DNA from 4 places in the Streptomyces sp. NPDC050418 genome. Region 1 is predicted to be linked to each of the others. Evidence: riboswitches for the same ligand, from Rfam matches in the RefSeq annotation. Region 1 holds a riboswitch; each other region holds the start of a gene.
The links. Region 1 has a riboswitch for cobalamin ahead of metE (5-methyltetrahydropteroyltriglutamate--homocysteine S-methyltransferase). Riboswitches for the same ligand answer to the same signal wherever they lie in the genome.
Positions count from the first base shown of each region.

Region 1 (7,764 bases):
AGGGCCCAACTGCCTTGCCGGCGGGCGGCGTCGACTACCGATTGCGGCCGAGGAAGCCGCGATACCAGGTGATGGTGTCCTCCAGTGTGGTGTCGAGGGGGATGGGCCGCAGGCCGTAGGCCTTCTCGATCGCGGTGGAGTCCATTACCTGCGGCTCCGTGTGCTGATAGAAGAGCTCGGCGTACGAGTCCATGAAGGTCTGGTCGAACGGGCCGAACGGGACCGGCTCGGTCTTGATGGTGACGTTCAGTGGCCGACCGACCTTCCGCTCGATCAGCCGGAAGACGTCCTGTGTGCTGGTGGCGGGCGCGGTGGGCAGGTGCCAGACGCGGCCGTCGCCGTCCGGGTTCTCGCCGAGGGTCGCCAGACCGGCGGCCACACTGCGGATGTCGGTGTAGCTGTGCGGCAGTGTGATGTCGCCCAGGCCGGCCACCTCGGTGCCGGTCAGGGCGCCGGGGAAGACGGCGCCGCCGAGGGACGAGTTGAGCACTCCCGGGCCGACGAAGTCGGCCGAGCGACCGAGTACGACGCGAGCCCGGCCGGCCTTGTGCGCGGCCAGGTACCTCTCGTCCAGCGCGGCCCGCATCCGGCCCTTGGCGGTGGTGGCCCGCCACGGCGTGTCCTCGGTCATCACCTCGCCGTGGGTCTCGCCGTACGGATACAGCGTGTCGAGTACGACCAGCCGTGCCCCCTCGGCCTCGACCGCGCCGAGTACGGCGTTCTGAATGCCCGGCATCGTGTCGAGCTGCAGGTGGTACGCCACATTGACGCAGTGGTAGACGACGGCGGCGCCCTTGATCGCGGCACGGGCTCCCTCGACGGTCCCGACGTCGCCCTGAACGCGTGTGACGCCCTCGGGGGTGTCGCCGGTCGCCGAACGGTCCACGAGGCGGACCTCATGTCCGCGCCGGGCCAGCTCCCCGGCCAGTGTGCTGCCGGCCGGTCCGGCGCCAAGAACTATGTGCAGGTCAGACGTGGTGGTGTGCATGATCTGGCTCCCTTCGACATCGCGCTTTCGTTATAGACCGTAACTCCTGTGATGGCATAACGCAAGAATGAGTAGCGAAAGCGATACTCTGTAACCTCTGCTACGAGAGGCAACGGGAGGCAGAGGCATGGCATCGGCACCACGGACCCGCACTCCGCGGGAGCGGTATCGCGACCGGACGCGCGCGGAGATCAAGGAGATCGCCGTGCGGCAGCTGGCCGACGGAGGCGTGGAGAGCGTGGCGCTGCTGCGCATCGCGAAAGAGCTCGGCATGTCAGGACCGGCGCTCTACCGCTACTTCGCGGGCCGCGACGACCTCCTCGCCGAACTCGTCATGGACGCCTACGACTCGATCGCGTCGGAAGTCCAGGCAGTCGACACCTCGGCCGGCGATCGAGCGGCGCTGCACGCGCTGGCGACGGCGTTCCGCGCGTGGGCGGTGGCGCAGCCGCACCTCTATCTGCTCCTTCAGGGCACGCCGGTGCCGGGCTTCACCGCACCGGCCGAGACGGTGGACCGCGCCCGAGCGGTCCTCGGCCCGTTCCTGCCGGTCTTCGCCGAAGGACGCCCGGTCCGCTCCGTGAACCCACTCCTGACCGAGCTCCGCGCGTGGCTGCGCAAGGACACCGCGGTGGCGGCATGGGTGGAGGAGTGGACCGGCCTCTCCGCCGCGAAGCCCGCCGCGGCCGTTGCGCTGACCGGCGCCATCACGGCCTGGCCGCAACTCCACGGCACCGTCGGCCTGGAGGCCGCCGGTCAGTTCACCGGGATGGGGCACGCGCCGGCAACGCTGCTCGCCGTGCAGGTGGACATGCTGGCCGACACGTTCCAACTGGCGTGAGGGAGCTCATCTCCCTCGCCGATGACGAGGGGAACAGCGTCACCGTCAGCGTTCTGGGGCGCAGCCCTGTATGGAACGCGGGGCTCGACGCCGAGATCGTCGTCAGGACACCGTTCGTGTCCGGTCGTATCGGCTTGGTGCTGTCGGCCTCGAAACTGGCAGGTTGGGCCGCCGCGCTGCACGGTCTCGACACCGGCGAAGACGTGGTGTGGATGGAGTGGGACCGAGGGCCGACCCTCTCCATCCAGCTCACCGGTGAGCGTGACTGCCCCGAGGTGGTCGTGGAGGACGAGTCGGGGTCCATGGTCACCGTGCGGGTTCCGATAGTCCCCCCGGACGACTGGATCGCCGACCATCGGCAACGCCTGCGCGAGGTCTCGGATCACTGGGTTCCCATGCTGTCAGCCTAGGGAGACATGCCCCTCACATGCTGCTCGGTTCAAGACCGGATCGGATCCGGGCCGGCGTCTCCTGGCGCGCTGACAGCCAATACTTCGGCTGCCAATACGTCGACTGCCACTACGTCGACCGCGCGCCTCAACCGTCGGCAGGCGCGCGGGGCATCGGAGGGTGCGAGCGTGATCTCGGCGGTGGCGCGGGCGGATCCGTGGGTTCGGTAGGTCATTTCCAGTACCGGAACGGAACGCAGCGTGGAGACGATTCGGGCCAGGATCTCGGGGGAGTGGCGGAGGGTCACTGCGAGGCGCGCAGTGTCGTACGGAGATGGGGTTGCTCCGGTCGGCGCAGCGGTGCCGTCGCCGCTGCCCGCCGTCAGGGTGGGAACGTTGAGCGTCATGGCGTGTGCTTCCTCGCTGGAATCTGGGGCCGGATCCGGCCGTCTGCATGGGGGCGAAAGCAAAAAGACCCCTCGCGGAATGCGAGAGGTCTGCGTGTGGGCGGTGAGTACCCGGGAGGGGTGGCCTCCGGGTCAACTCGATGCCGACACGCCGCAGCTGATAATGAGCTGACGCAGCATGGTCCGGATGCTGGCACGTATCTCGGTCCGCGACAACGTCGTCTCATGGGGCGGACAGGGGCGGCCTCCGTGCTCAAGGTGACCGAGGATCATGGCTCCCTGCTTCCGTGCCGCATGTCACGGTCCGGAATGTGAACGGCCGTGTCCGCGCTCGGGCGGATGCCTCTAGGCTGGCCGGGCAGCTGGTTCGCCCCGTCCGCCAGGCGGGATGCGTCGTAAGAGGGAACCCGGTGGGAATCCGGGACTGCCCCGCAGCGGTGAGTGGGAACGACCGCCGTCATACGCACTGGATCCGACGTACCGGATCCGGGAAGCGACGGCCAGTAGGTGTCCTGTGTACGCAGTCGGTACGCAGGGCGTGTCCGCGAGTCCGAAGACCTGCCCGTTGCCCGCGTACGAGACGTCTCGTACGCGGATATCCCGGTGACCTCGTGGGCGGGTCGGCGTACATATCAGGCGGACGGACCGTGCCATCCCGCGCACGCTCGCACCGCCCGGTCACGTACCCCTTCGCGCTCCCGTCCCGTCTCCGGGATCTCAGGGATTCATCTCGCGAAGGAGATCTCCGTGACCACGAAGTCCGCAGCCGCGGCAGCACGGGCCACCGTGTACGGCTACCCACGCCAGGGCCGCAACCGCGAACTAAAGAAGGCCGTTGAGGGGTACTGGAAGGGCACGGTCACCGCCGATGACCTCCGGCAGACCGCACGGGACCTGCGCCGCACCAACTGGCAGCAGCTGTCCGATGCCGGCCTCCATGAGGTGCCGACCGGCGACTTCTCGTACTACGACCACGTTCTGGACACCACCGTCATGGTGGGTGCTGTTCCCGATCGCCACCGCGACGCCGTCGCCGCCGACGCATTGGACGGCTACTTCGCGATGGCGCGCGGCACGCAGGACGTCGCCCCGCTGGAGATGACGAAGTGGTTCGACACCAACTACCACTACCTCGTACCCGAGTTGGGTCCCGACACCGTTTTCGCCTCGGATGCGACGAAGCAGGTCACCGAACTGCGTGAGGCCGTATCGCTCGGTCTGAGCGGGCGTCCGGTCCTGGTCGGTCCGGTCACGTACCTGCTGCTCGCGAAGCCCGCACCGGGCGTGGCGGCCGGCTTCGAGCCGCTGACGCTCCTCGACCGTCTGCTGCCGGTGTACGCGGAGGTCCTCGCGGATCTGCGTGCGGCGGGCGCCGAGTGGGTGCAGCTCGACGAGCCCGCCCTGGTCCAGGACCGCACGCCGGCCGAGCTGAACGCCGCCGCGCGCGCCTACCGCGAACTCGGCACCCTCACCGACCGGCCCAAGCTCCTTGTCGCCTCCTACTTCGACCGTCTCGGCGAGGCGCTGCCAGTTCTCGCGAAGGCCCCCGTCGACGGTCTCGCGCTCGACTTCACGGACGCGGCCGCCGCCAACCTCGACGCGCTCGCCGCCGTGGGCGGACTGCCCGGCAAGCGCCTGATCGCGGGTGTCGTCAACGGACGCAACATCTGGATCAACGACCTGGAGACGTCACTCGCCACGCTCGGCACGCTGCTCGGGCTCGCCGGACAGGTGGACGTGGCCGCCTCCTGCTCGCTGCTGCACGTACCGCTGGACGCAACCGCCGAGCGTGACATCGAGCCGCAGATCCTGCGCTGGCTCGCCTTCGCCCGCCAGAAGACCGCGGAAGTCGTCACCTTGGCCAAGGGCCTGACGCAGGGCACGGGCGCCATCGCGGCGGAACTGGCCGCGAACCGCGCCGACCTGGCCTCCCGTGCCACCTCGCCGATCACCCGGGATCCGGCGGTACGCGCACGCGCCGCCGCCGTCACGGACGCCGACGGCCGACGCGCCTCGGCCTACGAGCAGCGCGCCACGGCCCAGCGCGCCCATCTCGGTCTGCCGCTGCTGCCGACCACGACCATCGGCTCGTTCCCGCAAACCGCCGACCTGCGCACCGCCCGTGCCGACCTGCGCGCCGGACGCCTCGACGCCGTCGGCTACGAGGAGCGCATCAAGGCCGAGATCCAGGAGGTCATCTCCTTCCAGGAGAAGGCCGGGCTCGACGTTCTCGTGCACGGCGAGCCCGAACGCAACGACATGGTGCAGTACTTCGCCGAACAGCTCACCGGCTACCTCGCCACGCAACACGGCTGGGTGCAGTCGTACGGCACCCGCTACGTGCGCCCGCCGGTCCTGGCCGGCGACATCGCGCGGCCCGAGCCGATGACGGTGCGCTGGACCTCGTACGCCCAGTCACTCACCGACCGCCCGGTCAAGGGAATGCTGACCGGCCCGGTCACCATGCTCGCCTGGTCCTTCGTCCGCGACGACCAGCCCCTCGCGGACACGGCACGCCAGGTTGCTCTTGCCCTGCGCGACGAAGTGTGCGATCTGGAAGCCGCCGGCACATCGGTCATCCAGGTCGACGAGCCGGCGCTGCGCGAAACACTGCCACTGCGTGGCGCCGACCACCCTGCCTACCTCGCCTGGTCCACCGAGGCATTCCGCCTCACCACCGGCGCCGTACAGGACGCCACCCAGATCCACACCCACATGTGCTACGCCGAGTTCGGCGACATCGTCCAGGCCATCGACGACCTCGACGCCGACGTCATCAGCCTGGAAGCGGCCCGCTCCCACATGCAGATCGCCCGCGAACTCGCCACCCACGGCTACCCGCGCGAGGCGGGCCCCGGGGTGTACGACATCCACTCACCGCGCGTACCCGGAACGGACGACACAGCCGCACTGCTGCGCAAGGGCCTGGAAGCACTCCCGCCCCAGCGGCTGTGGGTCAACCCCGACTGCGGCCTGAAGACGAGGGGCTGGCCGGAGACCAGGGCATCGCTGGAGAACCTGGTGGCCGCTGCGCGCATCGTTCGAGCTGAACTCACGTAGCCCGACTGCGAGTCAAGAGGCGGGAGAGGCGACATGCTTGCCTCTCCCGCCCTCTGCGGCAGGCGAGGGCCCACCCTGATCCCGGCGCCATCACTTCGCCTGCTGACCGTTGCGCCGGCGGCGGCTACCGTGCGGGGATGGCGGAGCATCCGGGGCTCGGTGTGATGGTGGCGCGCTTGCTCGAGCGTCGAGGGTTGGGTGCCGAAAGTCTGGCGCACGGTGCTGGGCTTGAGGTGGATGAGGTTCGTGCGGTCCTCGCAGGTGGCGGCCCGAGGGAGGAGTTTCTCCGGTGCGTTGGACCCGAACTCGGTGTCCGGGCCGTGGACTTGTACATCCTCGCGGGGCTGGAGGTCCCGGACGAGATGGCACCGATCGACGCATCGGCCGCGCCGTATGTGCGGCATACGGTGACGGACGCGGTGCGACTGCCCGAGGCGGAGCGTGCCGAACTTCTCGGCCTGGTCCGTGCGCTGCCACAGGAGGAGCGGCGCTCCCGCTTCGCACCGAAAGGGCTCGCGCCGCCGACCGGCGGCCCGGGAGCGCAGATCATCCGCATGCTCCAGTACCGGAATCTGAACTGGCTGGGCATAGCAATGACCCTGGGGCTGGTGACACCCACATATCTCTCGGCCGCTACATACGGTCTGATCGGTTCCGAGCGCAAGGAGCTGACACCGCGCCTGGTGACGGACTTCGCGGCCTTGCTGGGGATCGATGTCCGCGATCTGGCCACGCTGACCGGCATCTCCCTGCCGGACACGCCACCGCCTCCCTCTCCGAGAGCGGAGTACGCCGCCGTGCTGCTCTGGGAGATACGACGCCTGTCCTCAGCCCAAGCACAGCACGTCTCCGAAGTCGCGCACGCCATGAAGGGGAACGGCTGATCAGGCTTCACGCCGCGGACCCGTCCAACTCGTGGACGGGTCTGCACGCCGTGGTTCCACGGGACAGGATGCGGTCGGCTGCTGCCACCGACCGGCCCCTTTCTCCAGGAGCAGAGCGTGACCTTCGTCGATGTCCCCGGCTCGAAGTCCATCACCGCGCGGGCCCTGTTCCTCGCGGCCGCGGCCGAGGGCACCACCGTGCTGCGCCGGCCGCTCGTCTCCGACGACACCGAGGGATTCGCGGCCGGGCTCACCGAGCTCGGCCACCGCGTGGAGCGCGACGGGGAGAACTGGCGGGTCGAGGGCAGCCCGGCCGGGCCACCCGCCGACTCGGCACATGTGTACTGCCGGGACGGCGCCACCACGGCCCGGTTCCTGCCCGTGCTCGCCGCGGCCGGCCACGGGAGCTTCCACTTCGACGCCTCCGAGCAGATGCGCCGCCGCCCGCTCGGTCCGCTCACCGGCGCGCTGCGCGCCCTGGGCGTGGAGCTGCACCACGAAGGCGCCGAAGGCCACCACCCACTGCGCGTCGAGGCGCGCGGGGTCGGGGGAGGCGACCTGCTCCTGGATGCCGGCGAGTCGTCCCAATACCTGACGGCACTGCTCCTGCTCGGCCCGCTGACGGCGAACGGGCTGCGCATCACCGTCACGCGCCTCGTCTCGGCGCCGTACGTCGAGATCACCCTCGCCATGATGCGGGCCTTCGGCGTGCACGTGGGACGCGAACAGGCCACGGACGGCGTGGTGTTCACCGTGCCGCCGGGCGGCTACACGGCGACGGAATGGGCCGTCGAACCCGACGCCTCCACGGCGAGCTACTTCTTCGCCGCGGCCGCCCTGACCGGGCGCGAGGTCACCGTCCCCGGACTCGGCAAAGGGGCTCTGCAGGGCGACCTGCGCTTCACCGAGGTCCTGGCGCGCATGGGCGCCCATGTCGAGGTCGGCGAGGACGCGACCACGGTGCGCGGCAGCGGCCGCCTGTCCGGTGTCACCGTCAACATGCGCGACATCTCCGACACCATGCCCACGCTGGCGGCGCTCGCACCGTTCGCGTCAGGCCCGGTCCGTATCGAGGACGTGTACAACACCCGCGTCAAGGAGTGCGACCGACTGGAGGCGTGCGCACAGAACCTGCAACGCCTCGGCATCGAAGCACGCACCGGCGAGGACTGGCTCGAAATCCACCCCGGCACGC
Region 1 covers NZ_JBITIG010000002.1:151,479-159,242, reverse strand. Annotated here, with positions in the region: gene ACIBI4_RS04925 (NAD-dependent epimerase/dehydratase family protein) at 35-988, opposite strand; gene ACIBI4_RS04920 (TetR/AcrR family transcriptional regulator) at 1,116-1,829, shown strand; gene ACIBI4_RS04915 (DUF5959 family protein) at 1,826-2,239, shown strand; gene ACIBI4_RS04910 (hypothetical protein) at 2,269-2,625, opposite strand; cobalamin riboswitch at 2,972-3,206, shown strand; gene metE (5-methyltetrahydropteroyltriglutamate--homocysteine S-methyltransferase) at 3,373-5,685, shown strand; gene ACIBI4_RS04900 (hypothetical protein) at 5,823-6,569, shown strand; gene aroA (3-phosphoshikimate 1-carboxyvinyltransferase) at 6,687-7,764, shown strand, end outside.

Region 2 (7,764 bases), on a different contig from region 1:
GTCGCCGACTTCCTCGGCAAGTGGGTCTTCTACGCCGTCCCCGTCGGTGACGCCGAGGTGCCGCTGATCGTGGCCTGGCTCGTCGTCGCCGGCCTGCTCTTCACCGGCCTGTTCGGCTTCCTCCAGATACGCAAGTTCAAGCTCGCCCTCAAGGTCGTGCGCGGCAAGTACGACGAGAAGGGAGCCGTCGGAGAGGTCAACCACTTCGGCGCGCTGACCGCCGCCGTCTCCGCCACCGTCGGCCTCGGCAACATCGCCGGTGTCGCCGTCGCCATCACCATCGGTGGCGCGGGCGCGGCCTTCTGGATGGCCGTCTGCGGTCTGCTCGGCATGGCCACGAAGTTCGTCGAGGTCACCCTCGGTGTGAAGTACCGCAAGGTGCACGCCGACGGCACGGTCTCCGGCGGCCCCATGCAGTACCTGCCCGCCGGTCTCGCCGACCGCTTCGGCACCGGCTCCGCCGGTCACAAGCTCGGCAAGGTGCTCGGCGTCTGCGCCGCGGTCTTCGTGCTGTTCTTCGGTCTCTTCGGCGGCAACCTGCTCCAGGTCAACCAGGCCTACAGCCAGCTCGCCAACACCACCGGCGGCGACAACGGCTTCATCGACTCCTCGGCCGGCGCCATGGTCTTCGGCGTCGTCGTGGCCCTGCTCATCGGTGTCGTCCTCATCGGCGGCATGAAGTCGATCGCGAACGTCACCTCCAAGCTGGTGCCGACGATGGCGATCATCTACATCCTCGGCTGCCTGACGGTCCTCGCCGTCAATGCCGGTGCCGTGCCGGGCGCCATCACCGACATCCTGTCGTACGCCTTCAACCCGGAGGCCTTCGCCGGTGGTCTCATCGGCGCCCTGATCGCCGGCTTCCAGCGGGCCGCGTTCTCCAACGAGGCCGGCCTCGGCACCGCCCCGATCGCCCACTCCGCGGTCAAGACCAAGCACCCCGCGAGCGAGGGCCTGGTCGCGCTGCTCGAGCCGTTCATCGACACCGTGGTCATCTGCACCATGACCGCTCTGACGGTCGTGGTCGTCAGCCCGCCGTCGCTGACGGCCGCGCGGACCGACCCGGACGCCCCCGGCGGAGTGGTCATCACCTCCGACGCCTTCGCGACCGTCCTGCCCTGGTTCCCGTACGTCCTGACCGTCGCGGTCATCCTGTTCGCGCTCTCGACCGCGCTGACCTACGGCTACTACGGCGAGAAGGCCTGGTCCCACCTCTTCGGCCGCTCGAAGCCCAGCCTCACGCTGTTCCGCGTCCTGTACACGGTGTGTGCCGCGGGCGGTTCGCTGCTCACGCTGACGGCGCTGTTCAGCCTGGCCGACGCGGTCCTGTTCATCCTCGCGGTGTTCAACATCATCGGCCTGTACCTGCTCTTCCCGGTGGTCAAGCGGGAGCTGGCCAAGTTCCTCGCGTACGCCGAGCGCCGCGACAACGGTGAGCCGGAGCCGGAGGAGACCGAGGAGCGCGAGACCGTCAAGGTCTGAGCCTTCCGGCAACCACAGCGGCGGGCCCGCCCCCACCCTCACCGGTGGGGGCGGGCCCGTTCCCGTTCCCCCGACGTCTTCTCGCCGCTGTGGGCTGTTCGCTCAGAGGACCCTCAATTCCGCATAAAGAACACTCAAAAACTGGCCGCCGTCATTCGCCGCCGAGACGACGTATGTCCCCTTTTCCCTATGCCGTCCGCCACATTGAGAACGTTTTGACCCTGTTGTCCGCGTGATAAAAGTTCCCAACCACCTGCCGGGCCGCCACCCATGGCCCGAGCGGGGGCGCCCCGCCGGCGGACCGCCGGTAGGCAATGGCTCCATCCACATCCGGGGGGATCGGGACCCGATCCGGGCACGTACGAAGCGCGTACGGCACGGCTCGGCATGGAGAAAGGCGCACCACCATGACCTCAGTGCAGGTCGATTCGAACAACGACGGCAGTGAGGCCGCGGAGTCCGACGAGGGGTACGAGCGGGGCCTCGGTGCCCGCCAGGTCCAGATGATCGCCATCGGCGGCGCCATCGGTGTGGGCCTCTTCCTCAAGGCCGGGGCCAACATCGAGAAGGCCGGCCCCAGCCTCATCCTCATGTACGCCCTCGCGGGCGTGATCATCTTCTTCATCATGCGGGCGCTCGGCGAGCTGCTCCTGTACCGCCCGGTGTCAGGCTCCTTCGCGGAGTACGCACGGGAATTCCTCGGCCCGTTCTTCGGATACGTGACCGGCTGGACGTACTGGCTCATGTGGATCGTCACGGGCATGGCGGAACTGACCGCCGCCGCGATCTACATCCATTACTGGTTCCCGGACATTCCGCAATGGACGACCGCGCTGGTCTTCCTCGTCCTGCTCTTCGGCCTGAACCTCATCTCCGTGAAGCTCTTCGGCGAGCTCGAGTTCTGGTTCTCGATGATCAAGGTCACCGCGCTGATCGGCATGATCGTGATCGGCCTCGGCGTCGTCACCTTCGGCTTCTCCGCCGCCGGCGACACCGCGAGCGTCTCCAACCTGTGGGACTACGACGGCTTCTTCCCGAACGGCATCGGCTCGTCCCTGATGACCCTGCAGGGCGTCATGTTCGCCTTCCTCGCCGTCGAGCTGGTCGGTGTGACCGCGGGCGAGTCCAAGGACCCCGAGAAGACCCTGCCGAAGGCCATCAACACCCTGCCGTGGCGGATCGCCCTCTTCTACGTGGGTGCCCTCACCGTCATCCTGTGCGTGGTCAAGTGGACCGAGTTCACCGCCGACCTGAGCCCGTTCGTCGCGGCCTTCGCGAAGATCGGCATCCCGGCCGGTGCCGCGATCGTCAACTTCGTCGTCCTCACCGCGGCGCTTTCCTCCTGCAACTCCGGCATGTACTCCACCGGCCGCATGCTGCGTGACCTCGCCTCCAACAACGAGGCGCCCAAGCGCGTGGGCGAACTGTCCTCCCGCCGCCTGCCGGCGATCGGCATCTCCATCTCGGTGGCCTTCATGGGCATCGGCGTGGTCCTCAACTACGTGGTCCCGGAGAAGGCCTTCGTGTACGTCACGTCGGTGGCGACCGCGGCCGGTATCTGGACCTGGCTGATGATCCTGATCAGCCACATCAAGTACCGCCACGCGGTCGACGCGGGCCGGCTGCCCGCCTCGAAGTTCCCGGCCCCCGGCGGCACCGTCTGCAGCTGGATCGCCGTGGCCTTCCTGCTCATGGTCACCGTGATGATCGGCCTCGACCCCGACGGCCGGATCAGCCTGTACGTCGGCGCCGTCTGGGCCGTGCTCCTCGGCATCGGCTGGTCGGTCCTGAAGTCCCGCAACCCGCAGATCGCGGAGCGCCGCGAGCTCGCGTACGCGGAGAAGTAGACCGGGACACCGGGATACGGGCACCCCTGCCAGGCGCCCGTCTCACGCCCGCGTCTCACCAGGTGGGCCAGGGATCTCGATTCCCTGGCCCACCTGCTTATGCTCGGCGACATGCTGACCCTCACCCAGGCCCTGTACGACCAGATCGTCGCGCACGCCCGCGCCGACCACCCCGACGAGGCCTGCGGCGTCGTCGCCGGACCCGTCGGCGAGGGCCGTCCCGAGCGGTTCATCCCGATGCTGAACGCCGCGCGCTCGCCCACGTTCTACGAGTTCGACTCGGGCGATCTGCTCAAGCTCTACCGCGAGATGGACGACCGCGACGAGGAGCCGGTGATCGTCTACCACTCGCACACGGCCACCGAGGCGTACCCCTCCCGTACGGACATCACGTATGCGAACGAGCCGGGCGCGCACTACGTCCTGGTCTCCACGGCGGACGCGGACGACGCGGGAGAGTTCCAGTTCCGCTCGTACCGGATCGTCGAGGGGGAGGTCACCGAAGAAGAGGTGAAGGTGGTCGGGGCATACTGAGCCTCGACCTAGGGCTGCAGGAGCCAGGAACCCGGTGCGAATCCGGGACGGTCCCGCCACTGTGACCGGCCAGCACGGCCGGAGAGTCAGGAACTGACCTGCCGCCTTTTCCACCGACTGGGGACGCGGAAATCCCCGGAGGAGGCCCAGCCATGTCCTGGCCCATAGCAGCCCGTACCCTCACGCGCGCCGCCGTCGCCACCGCCCTGCTCGCCCCGCTCGCCGCCTGTTCCACGGCTGCGGGCGACGCGAAGCCCGAGGCGACGGCCCCCGGATTCCCCTACACCGTGACCAACTGCGGCGTGAAGACCACCTTCACGGCGCCGCCCGAGCGCGCCGTCACGATGAACCAGCACGTCACCGAGGTGCTGCTCGAGCTCGGTCTGAAGGGCCGCATCGCGGGCACCGCCTATCTCGACGACGCCGTCCTGCCCGAGTACGCGAAGGACTACAAGTCCCGCCCGGTGCTCGCCGACGAGTACCCCTCGTACGAGAAGCTCCTGTCCGTGAACCCGGACTTCGTCTACGGCGGCTACGCGAGCGCCTTCGCCGGGAACGAGGGCCGCTCGCGCGACGCGCTCGCCAAGTCCGGGATCGACACCCGGCTCAACATCGAGGGCTGCAAGAAGTCCGCCGTGTCGGTGAAGGACCTCTACCGCGAGGTGCGCGAGGTCGGCAGCACCTTCGGGGTGCGCGGGCGCGCGGACGACTGGGTGCGCGAGTCCGAGCGGGAACTCGCCGCCACCGAACGGCAGTTGAAGGGCGTCGAACCCCTCACCGTGTTCGTCTACGACAGCGGCGACAAGACCGCGTTCACCGCGGGCGGCCGGGGCATCGGCAACGAGATCATCACCCGGGCCGGCGGCCGCAACGTCTTCGCCGACCTCGACAAGTCCTTCGGCGACGCCTCCTGGGAGAACGTCGTCGAACGCGCCCCCGAGGTCATCGTGATCTACGACTACGGGGCGCAGACCGTCGCCCAGAAGAAGCAGCGCCTGCTCGACGACCCCGCGCTCGCGGACGTCCCCGCGATCAGGAACAAGAAGTTCGCCGTGCTCCCGCTCTCGGACGCGGTGCTCGGCGTCCGCGCCCCCGCCGCCGTGGCGAAGCTGGCCGCCCAGCTTCACCCGGACGCGGTCAAGTGACGCGGAGCGCGGGCGGGTTGAAGCGGGATGCCGGTCCGGTGAGGTTCGGCCCCGGCCTCGCGGTGACGGTGCTCGCCGCCGCCCTCGCGGTGGCAGCCGTCGCCGGCCTGGCGCTCGGGCCGGTGAGGATCGCACCCGGCGAAGTCGTACGGATCCTCACCGGCGGCGCCGAACCGAGCCCGCTGCGCACCATCGTGCTCGACGTCCGGCTGCCCCGGGTGCTGCTCGGTGCGGTCATCGGCGCGGGCCTCGCCGTGATCGGCACGGTCCTGCAGGCCCTCGTCCGCAATCCGCTGGCCGATCCGTTCCTGCTCGGCGTCTCCTCGGGGGCGTCGGCGGGCGCGGTGTCCGTGATCGTGCTGGGCATCGGCGCGGGCGTGGCCATGACGGTCACCATCCCCGCGGCCGCCTTCGCCGGCGCGATGGGCTCCCTGGCCCTCGTCTACGTCCTCGCCCGCGGCCGCGGCGGCGCCATGACCGGGGCCCGGCTCGTGCTCGCGGGCGTGGCCGTCGCGTACATCCTGTCCGCCCTGACCAGCCTGCTCCTCGTCACATCCGCCGACGCCAACCACGTGCAGGAGGTCCTGTACTGGACCCTCGGCGGACTCGGCAGCGCCCGCTGGGACATGCTCGCGCTGCCCGCCGTGACCCTGCTGGCCGGCACGCTCGTCCTGGTCACGCTGGCCCGGCCGCTCGATCTGCTGCTCGCGGGGGAGGAGGGCGCGACCGTGCTCGGCCTGGACACGGGCCGGTTCCGTGCCGCCGTGTTCGTCCTCGCCTCGCTGCTCACCGGCGCGGCCGTGGCCTACAGCGGGGCCATCGGCTTCGTCGGCCTGATGGTGCCGCACGCCGCGCGGATGGTGGTGGGCGCGGGCCACCGCCGCCTGCTGCCCGTCGTGGCGCTCGGGGGCGCGCTGTTCCTGGTCGTCGCGGACCTGGCCGCCCGGACGGTGGCGGCGCCCCAGGACATCCCGGTCGGCGTCCTCACCGCCCTGACCGGCGGGCCGTTCTTCCTGTGGCTGCTGCACCGCGGCCGGTCCGCCGAAGGGGTGGGCGCGTGATGCTGAAGATCGACTCGCTCTCGTACGCGACAGGGGGCCGCACCCTCGTCGACGCGGTGAGTCTGCACGCGGCCGCGGGGGAGACCGTGGGCCTGGTCGGTCCGAACGGCAGCGGCAAGACGACCCTCCTGCGCTGCGTCTACGGCACGCTGCGGCCGACGGCCGGACGGGTGCTCGTCGACGGCGCCGAACCGGCCGGCGCGAAGGAGCGCGCCCGGCGGATCGCGACCGTCCCGCAGGACGGGCAGAGCGGCTTCGAGCTGACCGTGCGCGAGGTCGTCGCCATGGGCCGCTCCCCGCACAAACGCTTCTGGGAGCCGGACACGGCCGCCGACGCACTCCTGGTCACCGAGGCCCTGACCCGCGTCGGCGTCCTCGGCCTGGCCGAGCGGCCCTTCCCCGGCCTGTCCGGCGGCGAGCGCCAACGCGCCCTGGTCGCACGGGCGTTGGTGCAGCAGCCGCGGCTGCTCGTGCTCGACGAACCCACCAACCACCTGGACATCCGCTACCAGCTCGACATCCTCACCCTGGTCCGCGGCCTCGGCACCACCAATCTGCTGGCCCTGCACGACCTCAACCTGGCCGCGTACTTCTGCGACCGGCTGTACGTCCTGCACGACGGCGCGGTGGTCGCCTCGGGCCCGCCCGCCGAGGTGCTCACGGCCGGGCTCCTCGCCGAGGTCTACGGCGTACGGGCCGAGGTCGGCGTGCACCCGACGACGGGGGCGCCGACGGTCACGTACCTGCCGGGCGGGTCCGTGCCGCGGCCGGGCGGGTCCACGACTGCCCCGGACGGGCCCACCACTGCCCCGGACGGGTCCGTATCGGCCGCATCTGCACCCTCTTCAGCCCCCGTTCGTCCGCCTGCCGAACAGAATTCGTCCACCATGTGAGATCACACTCCGGGATCCGGGACGGGAATCGATACGATGACCGCATGGTTCAACACGACGTGACTGACAAGACGCCGGGCATGCTGCTCGTGGCGCGCCTTCACGTCGACCTGTGCAGGCTGAACAGCGCCATCTGTCCACGCTGACCCCTGCCGCCGTACAGGCCCGGGAGCCGCCCCGCACACGGGCGCGGCAACGGCAGACGGCGACTCCTCCGCGTACCGCCGCAATTCCGTGCGCAGCCGCGCGCGCCCACACGTCCTCACCCCATTAGGAGCCGCAGCCATGGCCATCGAGGTCCGCATCCCGACCATCCTCCGCACCTACACCGACGGCGAGAAGGCCGTCCAGGGCGCCGGCGACACCCTCGCCGAGCTGTTCACCGACCTCGATTCCCGCCACTCGGGCATCGAGGCCCGCATCGTGGACGAGGGCAAGCTGCGCCGCTTCGTGAACGTCTACCTGAACGACGAGGACGTCCGCTTCCTGGACGGCATCTCCACCAAGCTCGCCGACGGTGACAGCGTCACGATCCTCCCGGCCGTGGCCGGCGGCTCGGTCTGAGCCCGGCCCCGCCATGCGCTACGACTCCCCGCTCGCCGCGGTCGGCAACACCCCGCTCGTCCGCCTGCCGCGGCTCTCGCCCTCGGACGACGTACGGATCTGGGCCAAGCTCGAGGACCGCAACCCGACCGGCTCGGTCAAGGACCGCCCCGCGCTCCACATGATCGAGCAGGCCGAGAAGGACGGGCGGCTCACCCCGGGCTGCACGATCCTGGAGCCGACCAGCGGCAACACGGGC
Region 2 covers NZ_JBITIG010000008.1:148,835-156,598, forward strand. Annotated here, with positions in the region: gene ACIBI4_RS20820 (alanine/glycine:cation symporter family protein) at 1-1,482, shown strand, start outside; gene ACIBI4_RS20825 (amino acid permease) at 1,890-3,329, shown strand; gene ACIBI4_RS20830 (Mov34/MPN/PAD-1 family protein) at 3,441-3,863, shown strand; cobalamin riboswitch at 3,827-3,980, shown strand; gene ACIBI4_RS20835 (ABC transporter substrate-binding protein) at 4,016-5,008, shown strand; gene ACIBI4_RS20840 (FecCD family ABC transporter permease) at 5,047-6,069, shown strand; gene ACIBI4_RS20845 (ABC transporter ATP-binding protein) at 6,069-6,962, shown strand; gene ACIBI4_RS20850 (putative leader peptide) at 7,007-7,108, shown strand; gene ACIBI4_RS20855 (MoaD/ThiS family protein) at 7,248-7,526, shown strand; gene ACIBI4_RS20860 (PLP-dependent cysteine synthase family protein) at 7,540-7,764, shown strand, end outside.
Region 2: another riboswitch for cobalamin. It lies ahead of ACIBI4_RS20835 (ABC transporter substrate-binding protein); the one in region 1 lies ahead of metE (5-methyltetrahydropteroyltriglutamate--homocysteine S-methyltransferase).

Region 3 (7,764 bases), on a different contig from region 1:
TGCAGTCTTCCCGCTCGGCTCCCGAAAACCCAATCGGGGCCTGCAACTCCGCTCCGGAGGCACACCGCCCACCCGGCACCGTCACACCCGCACCGTCACAGCAACGGCGTCAGGAACCTCCGCATCGCCTCTTCGTACCCCGCCGGGTCCGCGTTCCACATCGCCCCGTGCGGGGCCTCGCGGACGGTGTGCAGCGTGACCAAGTCAGGCTGCCGCGCGGCGAATTCACGGCTGGCGCCCCAGGGAGCCACCGTGTCCTCAGGGCCGTGGAACAGCAGCACGGGCACCCCGACCGCGCCGTGCTTCACGGCCCCCGTGGCCCGGTCCCCCGTCAGCCCGGTCCGTCCCTGTGCGGCGCGCACCGCGAGCGGCAGCAGCGGTCCCGGGGTGCGGCCGGCGGCGGCGAGCGCGCGGACCGTGTTCTCCCAGTCGAGGACGGGCGAGTCGAGGATCAGTCCGGAGATCCGGTCGCGCAGCGCGGAGTGGGTGAGCGCGAGCAGCGCCATGGTGGCGCCGGTCGACCAGCCGTGGACGACGATGTTGCGCGCTCCGTAGCGCACCGCGTAGCGCAGGGCGGCGTCCAGGTCGCGCCATTCGGTCTCGCCGAGGTGGGCGAGTCCGTCCGGTGAGCGGGGTGCGCCGAGGTCGCCGCGGTAGGCGAGGTCGAGCACCGGGATGCGCATGCCGTGCAGGAAGTCCATGACGACCATGGGGTGTTCGCGGGTGGCGCCGAGCCCGTGCACGGTGATCACCCACGTGTCGCGCTCGGCGGGCACGAACCAGGCGGGCAGTCCGCCGAGCTCCCCGGGGATGTCGACGTCGGCGTGGTCGAGGCCGAGCGCGGTCCGCGGGTTGCCGAGGTGGACCTGCGGCGTGAGCCAGACCTTCGTACCGACGTCGAGGGTGCCGTGCGTGATGCGGTCGAGGCGGCGCACGACGGTGTCGGCCGGGTGCAGGGCGTCCTCGACGAGCGGACCGACCACGGCATGGCAGTCATGGCCGGTCAGCCCGTAGACGCCGGGCCGCCGCGAGGCGATGGCGCGGGTCAGGGCGACCTGGCGGGTGGACGTGGCATGCACGGTGAGCGCGGGCTCACCGGCGAGAGGCCGGCCCGGCGAGACCTTCAGGGCGGCATCACTGGCGTGCCGGCCGGCCGCGAGCACGGCCGCGCCGGCGCCGATCAGGGCGGTGACGGCTGCTGCCGTCGCGGTAGCGGGGCGCACGGGTCCAGTGTCGGTGCGTCACGGGCGGGCGGCCAGTGGGCGGGAGCGGTCAGGCGGTCCGTACGGGCGGGTCAGGAGGTCCGTACGGGAGGGTCAGTCGGTGGTGTCGGGCCGCTCCCGCTGCCCGTAGCCCTGAAGCTTCTCCCCCACTTCGCGCAATTCGCCGTCGGAAAGCAGGCGCGGCGTACGACCCGGCACGGAGCTCGCGGTCAGCCACAGCTGACACATCCATTCGAGTTGGGCCGTGCGGTCGTAGGCCTGCTCGAGGGTGGCTCCGTATGTGACCGTGCCGTGGTTCTGGAGTAGACAACCAGTGCGATTGCGAAGAGCCGCCAGCATGTTCTCGGCCAATTCGGCCGATCCGTAGAGGGCGTACGGGGCCACGCGGACCACTCCGCCGAGGGCCGCGGTCATGTAGTGGACGGGCGGCAGTTCGTCGACGAGCGCGGAGACGGCCGTCGCGTGCACCGCATGGGTGTGCACCACGGCCTGCGCGTCGGTCGCGCGGTAGAGCGCCAGGTGGAGCGGCAGTTCGCTGGTCGGGGTGAGCTCGCCGAGCACGGTCCTGCCGTCGAGGTCCACGGCGAGCGCGTCCTCGGCCCGCAGCCGTTCGTACGGGACACCGCTGGGCGTGACGAGGACCAGGTCCCCGACCCGTACCGACACGTTGCCCGAGGTGCCGACGACCAGACCCTCCGCGGCGGTCCTGCGGGCGGTGACCGTGAGCAGGTGCCAGGCGTCGGCGACGGCCTGCTCCTGCTCGCGCGCCTCGGCCCTGCCCTGCCAGCGGGCGGCCGCCTTGTCCTGCCAGCTGCTGCCGCCGGCCTCACCCTCGTCGCGCACCATGGGCCCGATCCTGCCAGGGCCCGCGGCGGTACGGGGCCGAAGCCGGGGCACTGTAGCCCGGAGCCCAGGGCTCCGTAAGGGCGCAAAAGCGCATACGTACCACTCTCTCCGGATTGGCCGAAGATCGATGGGCATCGGGGGGCATCGGGGGATCCCTCGCTACCCTCGGGGGGATTTGTCATGCACGTCGCCATCCGGGGGGAAATATGGCTCGTGACAAAGCGGCACGCCGTCGCAGTCGCCGTATCCGCATGCTGGCCGCGTCCGCGGCGACACTCGCACTGGGGGGAACGGCGCTCGTCGAGTCGCCGGCCGCGGCGGCCTCCAAGCCCAGAGGGCACGACGTCTCCTCGCACCAGAAGAACGTCAACTGGAAGAAGGCCAAGTCCAAGGGTGCGAAGTTCGTCTACGTGAAGGCGACCGAGTCGCACACGTACAAGAACCCGTACTACAACCAGCAGTACAAGGGTTCGCGCAGCGCCGGGCTGATCCGCGGCGCCTACCACTTCGCGCTGCCGAACAAGTCCTCCGGCACCACCCAGGCCCGCTACTTCGCGCGCAACGGCGGGGGCTGGCGTGCCGACGGGTGGACGCTGCCGCCCGCGCTCGACATCGAGTACAACCCGTACAGCAAGAAGAAGTGCTACGGCCTGAGCAAGAAGAAGATGGTCGGCTGGATCCGTGCGTTCAGCAACGAGATGGTGCGCCAGACCGGTCGGCGGCCCGTGATCTACACCAATACGAACTGGTGGAAGATGTGCACGGGCAATTACTCGGGGTTCGGCCGCAATCACGCGCTGTGGCTCGCGCGCTACAGTTCCTCGCCGGGACCGCTGCCCGCGGGATGGTCGTATCCGACCTTCTGGCAGTACGACAACAGCGGTCGTCTGCCGGGTGATCAGAATCTCTTCAACGGCTCGAGCGGGCAGCTGAAGAAGTTCGCCCGAGGTCGATAGGCCCCATTTCGCACGGGTTGGCGCCTTTTACTTGGAAATCAAGGCTGGGCGCCGACCCCGCCTTCGGACACCCAGCCGCCCGTCTCAGTTCACCTTCCGTTCACCCAGGTTGCCTACGTTCATCGAGCCACTGACATCGAACGATTGCCTGGGTAAATGGAACACTTCACGCTGCTGCTCGCGATTGTGATCGCCGTAGCTCTCGTGTTCGATTTCACGAACGGTTTCCACGACACCGCCAACGCGATGGCGACGACCATCTCGACCGGCGCAATGAAGCCCAAGGCGGCGGTCGCCATGTCCGCCGTCCTGAATCTTGTCGGAGCCTTCCTCTCGGTCGAGGTCGCCAAGACGATCTCCAGCGGCCTGGTCAGTGAGGACGGGATCCAACCCGAAGTGATCCTCGCGGCGCTCGTCGGCGCCATCCTGTGGAACCTGCTGACCTGGCTGGTCGGCCTCCCGTCCAGTTCGTCGCACGCCCTCATGGGCGGTCTGATCGGTGCCACCGTCGCCTCGATCGGCTTCGGCGGGGTCAACGGCGATGTCGTCGTCACCAAGGTCCTCATCCCCGCGATCGCCGCGCCCCTCGTGGCCGGCCTCGCCGCGATGCTCGCGACCCGCCTGACGTACAAGCTCGGCAAGAACGTCGGTGAGAAGACGTCGGCGAAGGGCTACCGCGCCGGCCAGATCGCCTCCGCCGGTCTGGTCTCGCTGGCCCACGGCACCAACGACGCCCAGAAGACGATGGGCATCATCACCCTGGCCCTGGTCGCCGGCGGCGCGCTCGCGCCCGGCTCCAACCCGCCGGTCTGGGTCATCGTCTCCGCCGGTCTGGCCATCGCGCTCGGCACCTACCTGGGCGGCTGGCGCATCATCCGCACCATGGGCAAGGGCCTCACCGACCTGCAGCCGCAGCAGGGCTTCGCCGCCCAGACCTCGGCCGCCGCGGTCATCCTGGCCTCGTCGAACCTGGGCTTCTCGCTCTCCACCACGCACTCCTGCTCGGGTGCCGTGATGGGTGCGGGTCTCGGCCGCAAGGGCGGCGTCGTGCGCTGGTCCACCGCGACCCGGATGTTCGTGGCCTGGGGTCTGACCCTGCCGGCCGCCGGTCTGGTCGCCGCGGGCGCCGAGTTCGTGGCCCGTCAGGGCGACTGGGGTGTCGCGGTCGTCGCGGTCTTCCTCGTGGCCTCCTGCGCGGCGATCTGGCTGATCTCGCGCCGCCAGGTCGTCGACCACAACAACGTGAACGAGGTCGACACCCCGGCCGCCGGCGAGCCGGCTGTCGACGGTCCCGGCGTCGTGACCACCGCCATCGCCGCGGTGACCCCGCCGCCGACCGCTGCCGCGGAAGCCGCCGAGGCGGCCGAGGCACCGGCCGCGAGCGCCGTCAAGACCACCATCCCGGCCCCCGCCCCTGCTGCCGACTCCACGCAGCCGGCCGGTGCGACCGCCTGACGCGGCGCGTCCGACACGTAAGGAATCAGCAGCATGAACATCGACTGGGCAGCTCTGGGCTCCGTCTTCGGCGTCAGCCTCCTGGCCACGGTCCTTCTCGTGGGCCTGTTCACCCTGGGCATCCTCGGCCTCTCCAAGCAGGAGGAGGCCGCCGCACAGGGCGGTTCCGCCGCGCTGGCCCGCACCGGCGCGTACGCCTGCTTCGCGCTGTGCGTGGCGGCGGTGTCGTTCGGGATCTTCCTGATCGTCAGCTGAGGTCGTCGGCCTGATCGTCGGCCGAGGTCGCGAACAGCGGCTGAAGCAGTACCGAAGCGCCCGTCGTCCGACCCCCGTTCCGGGTCGGACGACGGGCGCTTCGGCGTACGCCGGTGTGTGTCTGCGCACACTCTTCCGTCGCAGGTCAACGCCGAGTTGACGGGTGTTCTCGGTGCGTGGTGGACTGCCGGAGCCAATACGGCAGCAGCAGAGGAAGCCGGTGCGAATCCGGCGCGGTCCCGCCACTGTGACCGGGGAGTTGATCCCCGGGAGTCAGGAACTCTCGCCGCCGTCTCCTTCTGACCAGGGCGTGGACACCCTGAGTGAGGACGTATCGCGATGCGCGGCTGCTCTGCTCCGCCGGTTCCCCCGCCCTCCCTTGCTGCGGGATGTACGCCGAGTACCTCCCGCATGCGCGTTCTCCGAGGCGTGACGGCCGGCTGACCGGTGAGTGCCGATCGCACTTTCGCGTACGGCGCCGCGGCCGGCCTCCTCGGTGACCTGGTGTTCGGCGATCCTCGCCGTGGGCATCCGGTCGCCGCGTTCGGGCGCGCCGCGAGCGCCGTCGAGCGTGTCCTGTGGCGCGACCACAAGGCCGCCGGCGTCCTGCACACCGCTTTCTGCGCGGGCGGCGCGGTGGCCCTGGGAACGCTCGCGGCCGGCGCCGTACGCCGCTCCCCCGCCGCCTCCGTCGCGCTGACGGCCGTCGCCACCTGGTCGGTGGTGGGCGGCACTTCGCTCGCGCGCGAAGCGTGGCTCATCGCCTCGGCGCTGGACGCGGGCGATCTCGCGGGCGCGCGCGAGCGGCTGCCGCATCTGTGCGGCCGTGATCCGCAGGCGCTCGACGAGGCGGGCATCGCGCGCGCCGTCGTGGAGTCGGTCGCCGAGAACACCTCGGACGCGGTGGTGGGTGCGCTGGTGTGGGGTGCGGTGGCGGGGGTGCCCGGTCTCGTCGGGTTCCGTGCGGTGAACACGCTGGACGCGATGGTCGGCCACAAGTCACCCCGATACCTGAACTACGGCTGGGCTTCGGCCCGGCTCGACGACGTCGCGGGGTGGCCGGGTGCCCGGCTCACCGCGTGCCTCGCCGTGCTCGCGGGCGGTGACCCGCGGGGTGCGGTGCGCGCGTGGCGGCAGGACGCGGGGAAGCATCCCAGCCCCAACGCAGGCCCGGTGGAGGCCTCTTTCGCGGGCGCGCTCGGCGTACGGCTGGGGGGTGTTCTCTCGTACGGGGGTCGAGTGGAGCACCGCCCTGTCCTGAACGACGCCGGGCGCGCCGTCCACGTGGCGGATGTCGAACGGGCCGTGCGGCTCGCGCGGCGGGTGAACTGGCTGGCGTTCGCGGTGGCCGCGGCGGGTGGTGCGGTCGTGGGCCGTGTGTCGCGTGGCGGACTGCGGCGGATGCGTACAGGAAGAGGGATGGCATGAGCGGTGGACTGCTGGTCGCCGGGACCACGTCGGATGCCGGGAAGAGCGTGGTCACCGCGGGGATCTGCCGCTGGCTGGTGCGGCAGGGGGTGTCGGTCGCGCCGTTCAAGGCGCAGAACATGTCCCTCAACTCCTTTGTGACGCGCGAGGGCGCGGAGATCGGCCGGGCGCAGGCGATGCAGGCGCAGGCCGCACGGGTGGAGCCCACTGCGCTGATGAACCCGGTGCTGCTCAAGCCCGGCAGTGACCGGTCGAGTCAGGTCGTCCTGATGGGGAAGCCGGTCGGCGAGATGAGCGCCCGCGGCTACCACGGCGGGCGGCAGGAGGCGCTGCTCGGGACGGTCGTGGACTGCCTGGAGCAGCTGCGGAGTTCGTACGACGCGGTGATCTGCGAGGGGGCCGGGAGTCCCGCGGAGATCAACCTGCGCCGCACCGACATCGTGAACATGGGGATCGCACGGGCCGCACGCTTCCCGGTGGTCGTGGTCGGCGACATCGACCGCGGCGGGGTCTTCGCGTCCTTCTTCGGTACGACGGCGCTGCTGAGCAAGGAGGACCAGGAGCTGGTCGCCGGGTATCTGGTGAACAAGTTCCGCGGGGATGTCTCGTTGCTCGAACCGGGCCTGGACATGCTCAAGGGGCTCACCGGGCGCGCCACTTACGGGGTGCTGCCGTTCGCGCACGGGCTCGGGATCGACGAGGAGGACGGGCTCCGGGTCTCGCTGCGCGGCGCGGTGCGCGAGTCGGAGGTCGCGCCGCCGGTCGGTGACGAGGTGCTGCGGGTCGCGGTGTGCGCGATCCCGCTGATGTCGAACTTCACCGATGTGGACGCGCTCGCGGCAGAGCCGGGCGTGGTGGTCCGATTCGTGGACCGGCCCGAGGAGTTGGTCGACGCGGATCTCGTCGTGATCCCGGGAACTCGCGGGACCGTCGCGGCGTTGGCATGGTTGAGACGGCGGGGATTCGAGTCGGCGCTGAGGCGCAGGGCAGCCGAGGGACGCCCGATTCTGGGGATCTGTGGCGGATTCCAGATCCTGGGCGAGCACATCGAGGACGAGATCGAGTCCCGCGAGGGAGCGGTGGACGGGCTGGGCTTGCTGCCCGTCCGCGTCCGCTTCCGGCGCGAGAAGACGCTGACGCGTCCAGTGGGCAGGGCACTGGGCGAAAACGTCGAAGGTTACGAGATTCATCACGGGGTCGCCGAAGTGCTCGGCGGTGAGCCGTTCCTGGACGGCTGCCGGGTCGGCGGTGTGTGGGGCACGCATTGGCACGGGTCGCTGGAGAGCGACGCGTTCCGCCGTGCGTTCCTGCGTGCTGTCGCGGCGGACGCGGGCCGGCGTTTTGTGCCCGCCGACGACACGAGCTTCGGTGCTCTGCGCGAGGAGCAGCTGGACCGGCTCGGCGACCTCATCGAGGAGCACGCGGACACCTCCGCGCTGCTCAGGCTGATCGAGACCGGTGCGCCATCCGGTCTTCCTTTCATCGCTCCGGGGGCACCTTCATGACCGTTCTTCTTCTGTCCACCGCCGATACGGATCTCCTCGCGGCGCGGGCGTCCGACGCGCCGTACCGCATAGGCAATCCGATGCGGGTGGATGTCA
Region 3 covers NZ_JBITIG010000006.1:61,034-68,797, forward strand. Annotated here, with positions in the region: gene ACIBI4_RS15565 (alpha/beta hydrolase) at 96-1,223, opposite strand; gene ACIBI4_RS15570 (class II aldolase/adducin family protein) at 1,317-2,069, opposite strand; gene ACIBI4_RS15575 (lysozyme) at 2,276-3,025, shown strand; gene ACIBI4_RS15580 (anion permease) at 3,182-4,480, shown strand; gene ACIBI4_RS15585 (hypothetical protein) at 4,514-4,735, shown strand; cobalamin riboswitch at 4,898-5,039, shown strand; gene ACIBI4_RS15590 (cobalamin biosynthesis protein) at 5,183-6,163, shown strand; gene ACIBI4_RS15595 (cobyric acid synthase) at 6,160-7,668, shown strand; gene cobN (cobaltochelatase subunit CobN) at 7,665-7,764, shown strand, end outside.
Region 3: another riboswitch for cobalamin. It lies ahead of ACIBI4_RS15590 (cobalamin biosynthesis protein); the one in region 1 lies ahead of metE (5-methyltetrahydropteroyltriglutamate--homocysteine S-methyltransferase).

Region 4 (7,764 bases), on a different contig from region 1:
GTAGTACGTGGTCTTCAGACCCTGCTTCCAGGCGTACGCGTACATCGAGCTCAACTTGCCGATGGTGGGCGTCTCGAGGAACAGGTTGAGGGACTGGGACTGGTCGAGGAACGGGGTGCGTGCGGCGGCCATGTCGATGAGGCCGCGCTGCGGGATCTCCCAGGCCGTGCGGTACAGGGCGCGCACGTCCTCCGGGATCCAGTTGAGGCCCTGGACCGAGCCGTTGGAGTCGCGCAGGGCCTCGCGGGTCTGCGCGTCCCAGACGCCGAGCTTCTTGAGCTCGTCCACGAGGTAGGCGTTGACCTGGAGGAACTCGCCGCTGAGCGTCTCGCGCTTGAACAGGTTGGAGACCTGCGGCTCGATGCACTCGTAGACACCGGCGATGGAGGCGATGGTGGCGGTGGGCGCGATGGCGAGCAGGAGCGAGTTGCGCATGCCGGTGGCGGCGATGCGGGCGCGCAGGGCGGTCCAGCGCTCGGGCCAGTTCAGGGTCGCGTCGTAGTGGTCGGGGTGCAGGACGCCGCGGGCGGTGCGGGTCTTGTCCCAGGCCGGGAGCGGGCCGTCCTTTGCGGCGAGGTCGCAGGACGCCTCGTATGCCGCGAGCATGATGCGTTCGGCGATACGGGTGGACAGGGCACGGGCCTCGGGCGAGTCGAAGGGCAGGCGGAGCTTGAAGAAGACGTCCTGCAGGCCCATGGCGCCCAGACCCACCGGGCGCCAGCGGGCGTTGGAGCGGCCCGCCTGCTCGGTCGGGTAGAAGTTGATGTCGACGACGCGGTCGAGGAAGGTGACGGCCGTGCGGACGGTTTCGTCCAGGCGCTCCCAGGCGATGGAGTCGCCCCGTACGAAAGAACCGAGGTTGACCGAGCCCAGGTTGCAGACGGCCGTCTCCCCGTCGTCCGTCACCTCCAGGATCTCGGTGCACAGGTTCGAGCTGTGGACGGTGTGGCCGGGCTCCGCGGTCTGGTTGGCGGTGCGGTTCGCGGCGTCCTTGAAGGTCATCCAGCCGTTGCCGGTCTGCGCGAGGGTGCGCATCATGCGGCCGTACAGGTCGCGGGCCGGGATGGTCTTCGACGCCTTCCCGTCCGCTTCGGCCCGGCGGTACGCGGCGTCGAACTCATCGCCCCACAGGTCGACGAGCTCGGGCACGTCGGCGGGCGAGAACAGCGACCAGTCGCCGCCCGCCTCGACGCGGCGCATGAACTCGTCCGGGATCCAGTGCGCGAGATTGAGGTTGTGGGTGCGGCGGGCGTCCTCGCCGGTGTTGTCGCGCAGTTCGAGGAACTCCTCGATGTCCGCGTGCCAGGTCTCCAGGTAGACGGCCGCGGCGCCCTTCCTGCGCCCGCCCTGATTGACCGCCGCCACCGACGCGTCGAGGGTCTTCAGGAACGGGACGATGCCGTTGGAGTGCCCGTTCGTGCCGCGGATCAGGGAGCCGCGGGCGCGGATACGGGAGTAGGCGAGGCCGATGCCGCCGGCGTGCTTGGAGAGGCGGGCGACCTGGTGGTAGCGGTCGTAGATCGAGTCGAGCTCGTCGAGGGGCGAGTCCAGGAGGTAGCAGGAGGACATCTGCGGGTGGCGGGTGCCGGAGTTGAAGAGCGTCGGCGAGGACGGCAGGTAGTCCAGGCGGCTCATCAGCCGGTACAGGGCGGCCACTTCGTCCACGGAGCCCGTGGACTCGTCGGCGGCGAGACCGGCGGCCACGCGCAGCATGAAGTGCTGCGGCGTCTCGATGACCTTGCGCGTGATCGGGTGGCGCAGGAGGTAGCGGGAGTAGACCGTGCGCAGGCCGAAGTAGCCGAAGCGGTCGTCGGCGGCCGGGTCGATGAGCGCGTCGAGGGTCGCGTGGTGCACCCACACGAACTCGGCGGTGCGGTCGGCGATCAGGCCTTCGCGGTGCCCGGTCGAGACGGACTCGGTGAAGGTGCGCACGCCCTGCGTGGCGGCCTCGTCGGCGATCGTGCGGGTGAGGAGGCGGGCGGCGAGCTTCGCGTACGCGGGGTCCTCGGCGATGAGTCCGGCGGCCGCCTCCGTGGCGAGCTCGCGCAGCTCGGCCTCGTCGGCGCGGGCGCTGCGGCCGCGCAGCGCGGCGGCGGCGACCCGGCCGGGGTCGGTGTCGGGGAGGTCCGCGGTCAGATCGGTGAGGGTCCGCAGGAGAGCGGCACCGGGCTGGTCCTGGACGGTCTCATCGGCGGCGGCCGCGGCGGCCCGCCCGGTCGCCGGATCCACTGGCGCGATGGTCACGGGGTGCACTCCCTCGCTCGGCTCCGGGCCGTGCGGCGAGGCGGTGTGCACGAGGTGTACGCGGGCAGGGCGCACCCCTCGGCGTCCACCGGCCCATTCCGCGAGGCCCGGACGTCAACGGCGCCCGGACCGGTCGGCTCGGGCGCGCTGCCGGCAGGTCCTCGGACTCGCCAAGGCCCTTGTGCGGGCCCTGAACACCGTTGCGGGACAGTCCCGGATTCACACCGGATTCCCCTGCGACGACAGCGAGCATGAGCATACATGTTGTGCCGCGCCCGGACGGCATGCCCATATGTTGTGTCGGCGGGGCCGCGATGTGCTGCCGGTCGGGGTGGCGCGGGAGTTGGGCGCCTGCGGGACTTCGCGGACTCGGCCTAGAACGTGAGGACGTACGAGAGCAGCTGCAGGTCGTCCCGGTCCGGGAGGGGATTCCAGTCACGGTCCGGGGTGCGGACGAAGCCGAGGCGTTCGTAGATGCGGTGCGCGCTGTGCATCATGTGCTGGGTCGAGAGCGCGACGCCGGTGCAGTCCGCCGCCCGCGCCCGGTCGACGCAGGCCCGTACGAGCGCTTCGCCCGCTCCGCGTCCGCGGCCCGCGTGGGCCACGGCCAGGGCGCGGAACTCGGCCTCGCCGGGACGGGCGATCTGCGCCTGCGGGGTCCCGTACCGCGCGAACGTGACGCCGCCGAGCAGCTGTTCGCCGTCGACGGCGACGAGGACGTCGGAGGTGGCGGCGCGGCCCGCCACGTCGCGCAGGGTCGGGATGTACGGGTCGTCCTCGCCGTAGTCGAGCAGGCCGTCGGCGAGGTAGACGTGGACGGTGAGGTCGCCGAGCGCTTCGTACTCGCCGGGCAGTGCGGGCCTGATCGTGAAGTCCATGCCCGCATTCTGCCGCCCGGGTGCCGGGGCGGCTCAAGCGGTTTACGCGGCGCGCGAGTAGCTGACGCGGGCGGACGGCGTGGCGCCGGCCGCGTCGGTGGCACCGGCAGCGCCCGCCGCATCGGTGGCGCCGGACGCGTCGGCGGCGAGCTCGCGCCGCTCGGCCTGCCGCAGCTGCCGGTCGATCCGGCGCTCGCGGGCCTGCCCGGCGAGCGCGGGGCCCGCGACGAGGGCGAAGAGGACGAGGAAGGTGAACCAGTCGAGGAGGGTCTGTGTCGTCATGCCCTTACGATCCCGCGCACGGCCGCGCACGGTCAGTGGCAGGACTGCCGCGCACCCTCGATTTCCTGCCAGTCACGCGGCACACTGGCAGACATGCTTCAAAACGTTGCAGCAGTGCTCCTGAACGGGGTCCATCCCTTCGAACTCGGCGTCGTCTGCGAGGTGTTCGGCCTCGACCGCAGCGACGAGGGCCTGCCCGTCTACGACTTCGCCGTGGCCTCCGCCGAGGGTCCCGAACTCTCCACGCACGCGGGCTTCTCGGTCCACGTGGAACACGGCCTGGAGCGTCTGGAGGAGGCCGATCTGATCGCCGTGCCCGCGGGGCAGGCGTATGTGAACCGCGCCTATCCGCCGGAGCTCCTCGACGCGCTGCGCCGCGGAGTGGACCGGGGCGCGCGGATCCTGTCCGTGTGCTCGGGGGTGTTCGTGCTCGGGGCGGCGGGCCTGCTCGACGGGCGGGAGTGCGCGGTGCACTGGAAGCACGCGCAGGAGCTGGCGATCCGGCATCCGCGGGCCAAGGTGCTGCCCGATGTGCTGTACGTGGACGAGGGGCCGGTGATCACCTCGGCGGGCACGGCCGCCGGGATCGACGCCTGTCTGCACATCGTGCGCACCGAGCACGGCACGGAGGTCGCCAACGCGATAGCGCGCCGCATGGTCGTACCGCCCCATCGGGACGGCGGGCAGGCGCAGTTCGTGGCGCGGCCGCTGCCCCGGACACCCTGCGACACCGTGGGCGGGGTGCTGACGTGGATGGAGCGGCATCTCGACGAGGAGATCACGGTCGAGCAGCTCGCGGAGCGGGCGCTGATGTCGCCGCGGACGTTCGCGCGCCGCTTCAAGGAGGAGACGGGGACGACGCCGTACCGCTGGCTGCTGCGCCAACGGCTGCTGCTCGCACAGCAGTTGCTGGAGTCGGGCGACGAGACGGTGGACACGATCGCGGGCCGTACGGGCTTCGGCACCGCGGCGGCGCTGCGCCACCAGTTCCTGCGCGCGCTGGGCACGACACCCAACGCGTACCGGAGGACGTTCCGGGGGCCGATGCCTTTCAGCCCGGCCGGCGTCTGAGACGGCAGCGGGTGGGGGCGGGGCTCACGCGCCCGCCCCCACCCGGAGAACGCCTACGCGTTGGGAACCACCTCGTAGCGAGGCGTCCCCTCCTCCATCTGCCGCAGCGCGTCCTTGCGGTCCCGCTTCGACAGCCGGTCGATGTACAGGTACCCGTACAGGTGGTCCGTCTCGTGCTGCAGGCAGCGCGCGAAGTAGCCGGTGCCGCGGACCTTGATCGGGTTGCCCTTCTCGTCCTGCCCGGTGACCTCGGCGTAGTCGGGCCGCGCCAGCGACACGTACGCGGTGGGGACGGACAGGCAGCCCTCGTTGTTGTCGTCGAGGACCCGCCGGTCGGCCGGGAGTTCGGTGAGCACGGGGTTCACGACCACACCCGTGTGACGGACGCCCTGGTCGTCGGGGCAGTCGTAGACGAAGACCTTCTTGTCGACGCCGATCTGGTTCGCGGCCAGACCCACGCCTTCGGCGACCCGCTGGCTCATGAACATGTCGTCCACGAGCTTCGCGAGCTCGTCGTCGAACTCCGTGACGTCCTTGCACTCCTTGTGCAGAACGGGGTTGCCGACGACCGTGATCGGGCGGAACGTGCCCCGCTCGCGGTAGGCCGCCTCGCGCTCCTCGCAGTCCTCCGTGTCGATGACGTAGCCCTCGTCGTCGACCGGGAGAACCGCCGAATGCTCAGTTGCCTGCTGCTGGTCACTCATTCCGCCGTACGCCTTCCTCGACATGCCATGTGATGGACACCAAGCCTACGGGGCCCGGCGGCGCACGGTCCCACGGACCGGACGGTCACGCGGTGCGGACCGGTCACGCGGTGCGGGTCAGCAGACCTCTTCGAGGTCCCGCCAGTCCCGCGAGTCCGGACTGTCCGCGACCCAGCCGTCGAGCAGCCCCCGGACGAGCCCGGGCGGCGCCGCGATCCCGCACTCGCGCTCCGGCACCCACAGGGCGCCGGCCGTGCGATGGCCGAGCGGTCCCGGGTGGCCGGGCTCGCTGTGGTCGTGCGGGTCGAGGTGCTCGCCGTCGCCCTCGTCGGAGGGCATCCGGGACTCGGAGCACATACGGCAGAGCAGCCGCACCGACGAGGACCAGTCCTCGGCGGCGAACCCGGCGTCGGAGGCCAGCTTCTCCAGGGCGTCCCGGTCCGCCTCGGTGGCGGCCTCCAGGAGCACCACCCACGTCGGTACGGGCGAGGGCGCCCACAGCTCGATCTCGTCGAAGACGGGGAAGGACTGGCCCGAGGCGGTGGTGCGCTCGCCGTGCGGCACCCCGTCGTGCAGCACGACCTCGCCCCAGCGGCGGCCGGAGCTGGGCAGCGGGATGGAGAGGACCTCGATCCGGGCGGGGTCGAGCCTGCGGCCCCAGACCACCTCGGCCTCGCCCTCGGGCGAGAGACGGACGGCGGCGCTGCCCAGGTCCATGCCGAGCGGCTCGCCCGCGGCGACCGCGCCGCCGGGGACCTTCAGGCCGTACGCCTGCCAGGCACGCCGGGCCAGCGGCCAGTCCTGCAGGGCGGTGGCGGCGATGCCGACGTTCCACCAGTCAGGGGCGCCGGTCTCGCGGTCCAGGAGGGCGACGGCGCGCAGTCCGGCGGCCCGCGCCTGCTCCCAGTCGTGCCGGAACTTGTGCAGCAGCGCGAGGTTGAACCAGGACTCGGACAGCCAGGGCTCCAGGTCCGCGGCGCGCGTGAGCAGCGCGCCGGCGTCCTCGTACCGGCCGTCGCCGATGAGCGTGAACGCACGGTCGGTGGCCTGCCGCCATGAGGCGGAGGGCCGGTGCCGTCCCTTGCCGAAGATCCTCACGATTCCCGCCTGCGGTCCCTTTTTCGCCGGTGTGTGCTGTGCCGTTTCTGCGTACATTCGCATCCAACCATGCCGGGTTGGAGCCCCGCTCATTACCCATGGGTTACCCGGGTCGGGGGACCTGCACGCAGCCCGTTTCCGGACCTCATGCGGCCCGCCCCACCACACGGGACAGCGACTCCACCACACGGGGGTGGTAGTCATGCCCCGTCCCCAGGCGCAGCCGTTCCAGTGCCGTGAGGACTCCGCCCGGTCCGCTGGAGCGTGACAGCTCGTCGTAGGCGTTGGCCGCGCGGACGATACGGGCCGTGAGCGGCTGGTCGCGGAACGGGTCCGCCTGGCGCTCCACGACCACCGCGACGTCCGAGGGGACGCCCGTCTGCCGCACCACCGCACCGCCGAGCAGCGCGATCCGGCGCTGCTCCACCGCGGGCAGCAGCGCCGTCGCGCCCGCCGGTATCGGGTCGACAAGGGAGAGCTGTCCGATGTCGTGCATCAGGGCGGCGTACTCGAGGACGGTGAGATCCGCCTCGGAGAGCCCCAGGTCGCGGCCGACCGCGCAGCTGAGCGCCGCGACCCGGCGCGCGTGCCCGGCGGGGGTGTAGCCCGCGATCTCGGTGGCCCGGGCCAGGGAGGTGATGGTCTGGCGGTAGGTCGTACGGACGGCCGCGTACCGCCGGAAGGCCAGTTGGGTGAGGAGCAGCGGGGCACTGAAGACGGGCAGCGCCCACAGTCCGGCGACCGCGACGGCGAGCGACATCACCGCGCCCGTCGCCCCGACCGCCGAGCCGATGCCGACGAGCGCCCGCAGTTCGTCGCGGAGCACGGGGCCGTACGGCCAGTGGGTGCGGGCCCGCAGCAGGGCCGCGGAGACGACCGCGTCGAAGAGCGAGGTGAGCATCAGGACGGCGACGATCCACAGCGCGTACCAGGGACCGACACCGATCAGCCCCTTCAACTCCCCGGAGTTGTATAGGGGTTGGAAGCAGACCGCGGCGAAGCCGACGGACAGGACGCGCCGTACGAGATGGTCGAGGGAGGGGCCGCGGCCGAGCGCCACGTGCGGGACGGCCCCGGCGAGCGTGGCCGCGGCGACCACCGCGACGATCTGCAGTACGCCGTGGTGCGTGGGCGCCCCGCCGCTCTCGCCGAGCAGTGCGTACGCCAGCGCCCCGGCGGCGCCGAGCGGTGCGGGCTCGCGGGCCACCGCGCCCGGGACGTCCCGCCCGCCCCAGCGGGCCAGCTCACCGACGGCGATGAGGATTCCGAAGGCGAGCGCGATGCCCCGCTCGGCCAGGCCGAACCAGAGTGTGTGCCCGAGCGCGACGGCCGCGAGCACGCCCGCGGCACCCGCCGCGGCGACGATCACGGGCGAGCCGTGCGCCCGCGTCACGGGGCCGTGCCCGTGGGGGTCTCGCGCGGCACCGGCCGCAGCTGCGCCGGAAGGATCGCCGGGTGCTGCTCGTCCGAGGTGACGGACGGGTGCC
Region 4 covers NZ_JBITIG010000009.1:291,599-299,362, reverse strand. Annotated here, with positions in the region: gene ACIBI4_RS23595 (ribonucleoside-diphosphate reductase subunit alpha) at 1-2,244, opposite strand, end outside; cobalamin riboswitch at 2,379-2,510, opposite strand; gene ACIBI4_RS23590 (GNAT family N-acetyltransferase) at 2,619-3,122, opposite strand; gene ACIBI4_RS23585 (hypothetical protein) at 3,165-3,404, opposite strand; gene ACIBI4_RS23580 (helix-turn-helix domain-containing protein) at 3,498-4,475, shown strand; gene def (peptide deformylase) at 4,529-5,179, opposite strand; gene ACIBI4_RS23570 (tetratricopeptide repeat protein) at 5,297-6,277, opposite strand; gene ACIBI4_RS23565 (HD-GYP domain-containing protein) at 6,423-7,670, opposite strand; gene ACIBI4_RS23560 (HD-GYP domain-containing protein) at 7,667-7,764, opposite strand, start outside.
Region 4: another riboswitch for cobalamin. It lies ahead of ACIBI4_RS23595 (ribonucleoside-diphosphate reductase subunit alpha); the one in region 1 lies ahead of metE (5-methyltetrahydropteroyltriglutamate--homocysteine S-methyltransferase).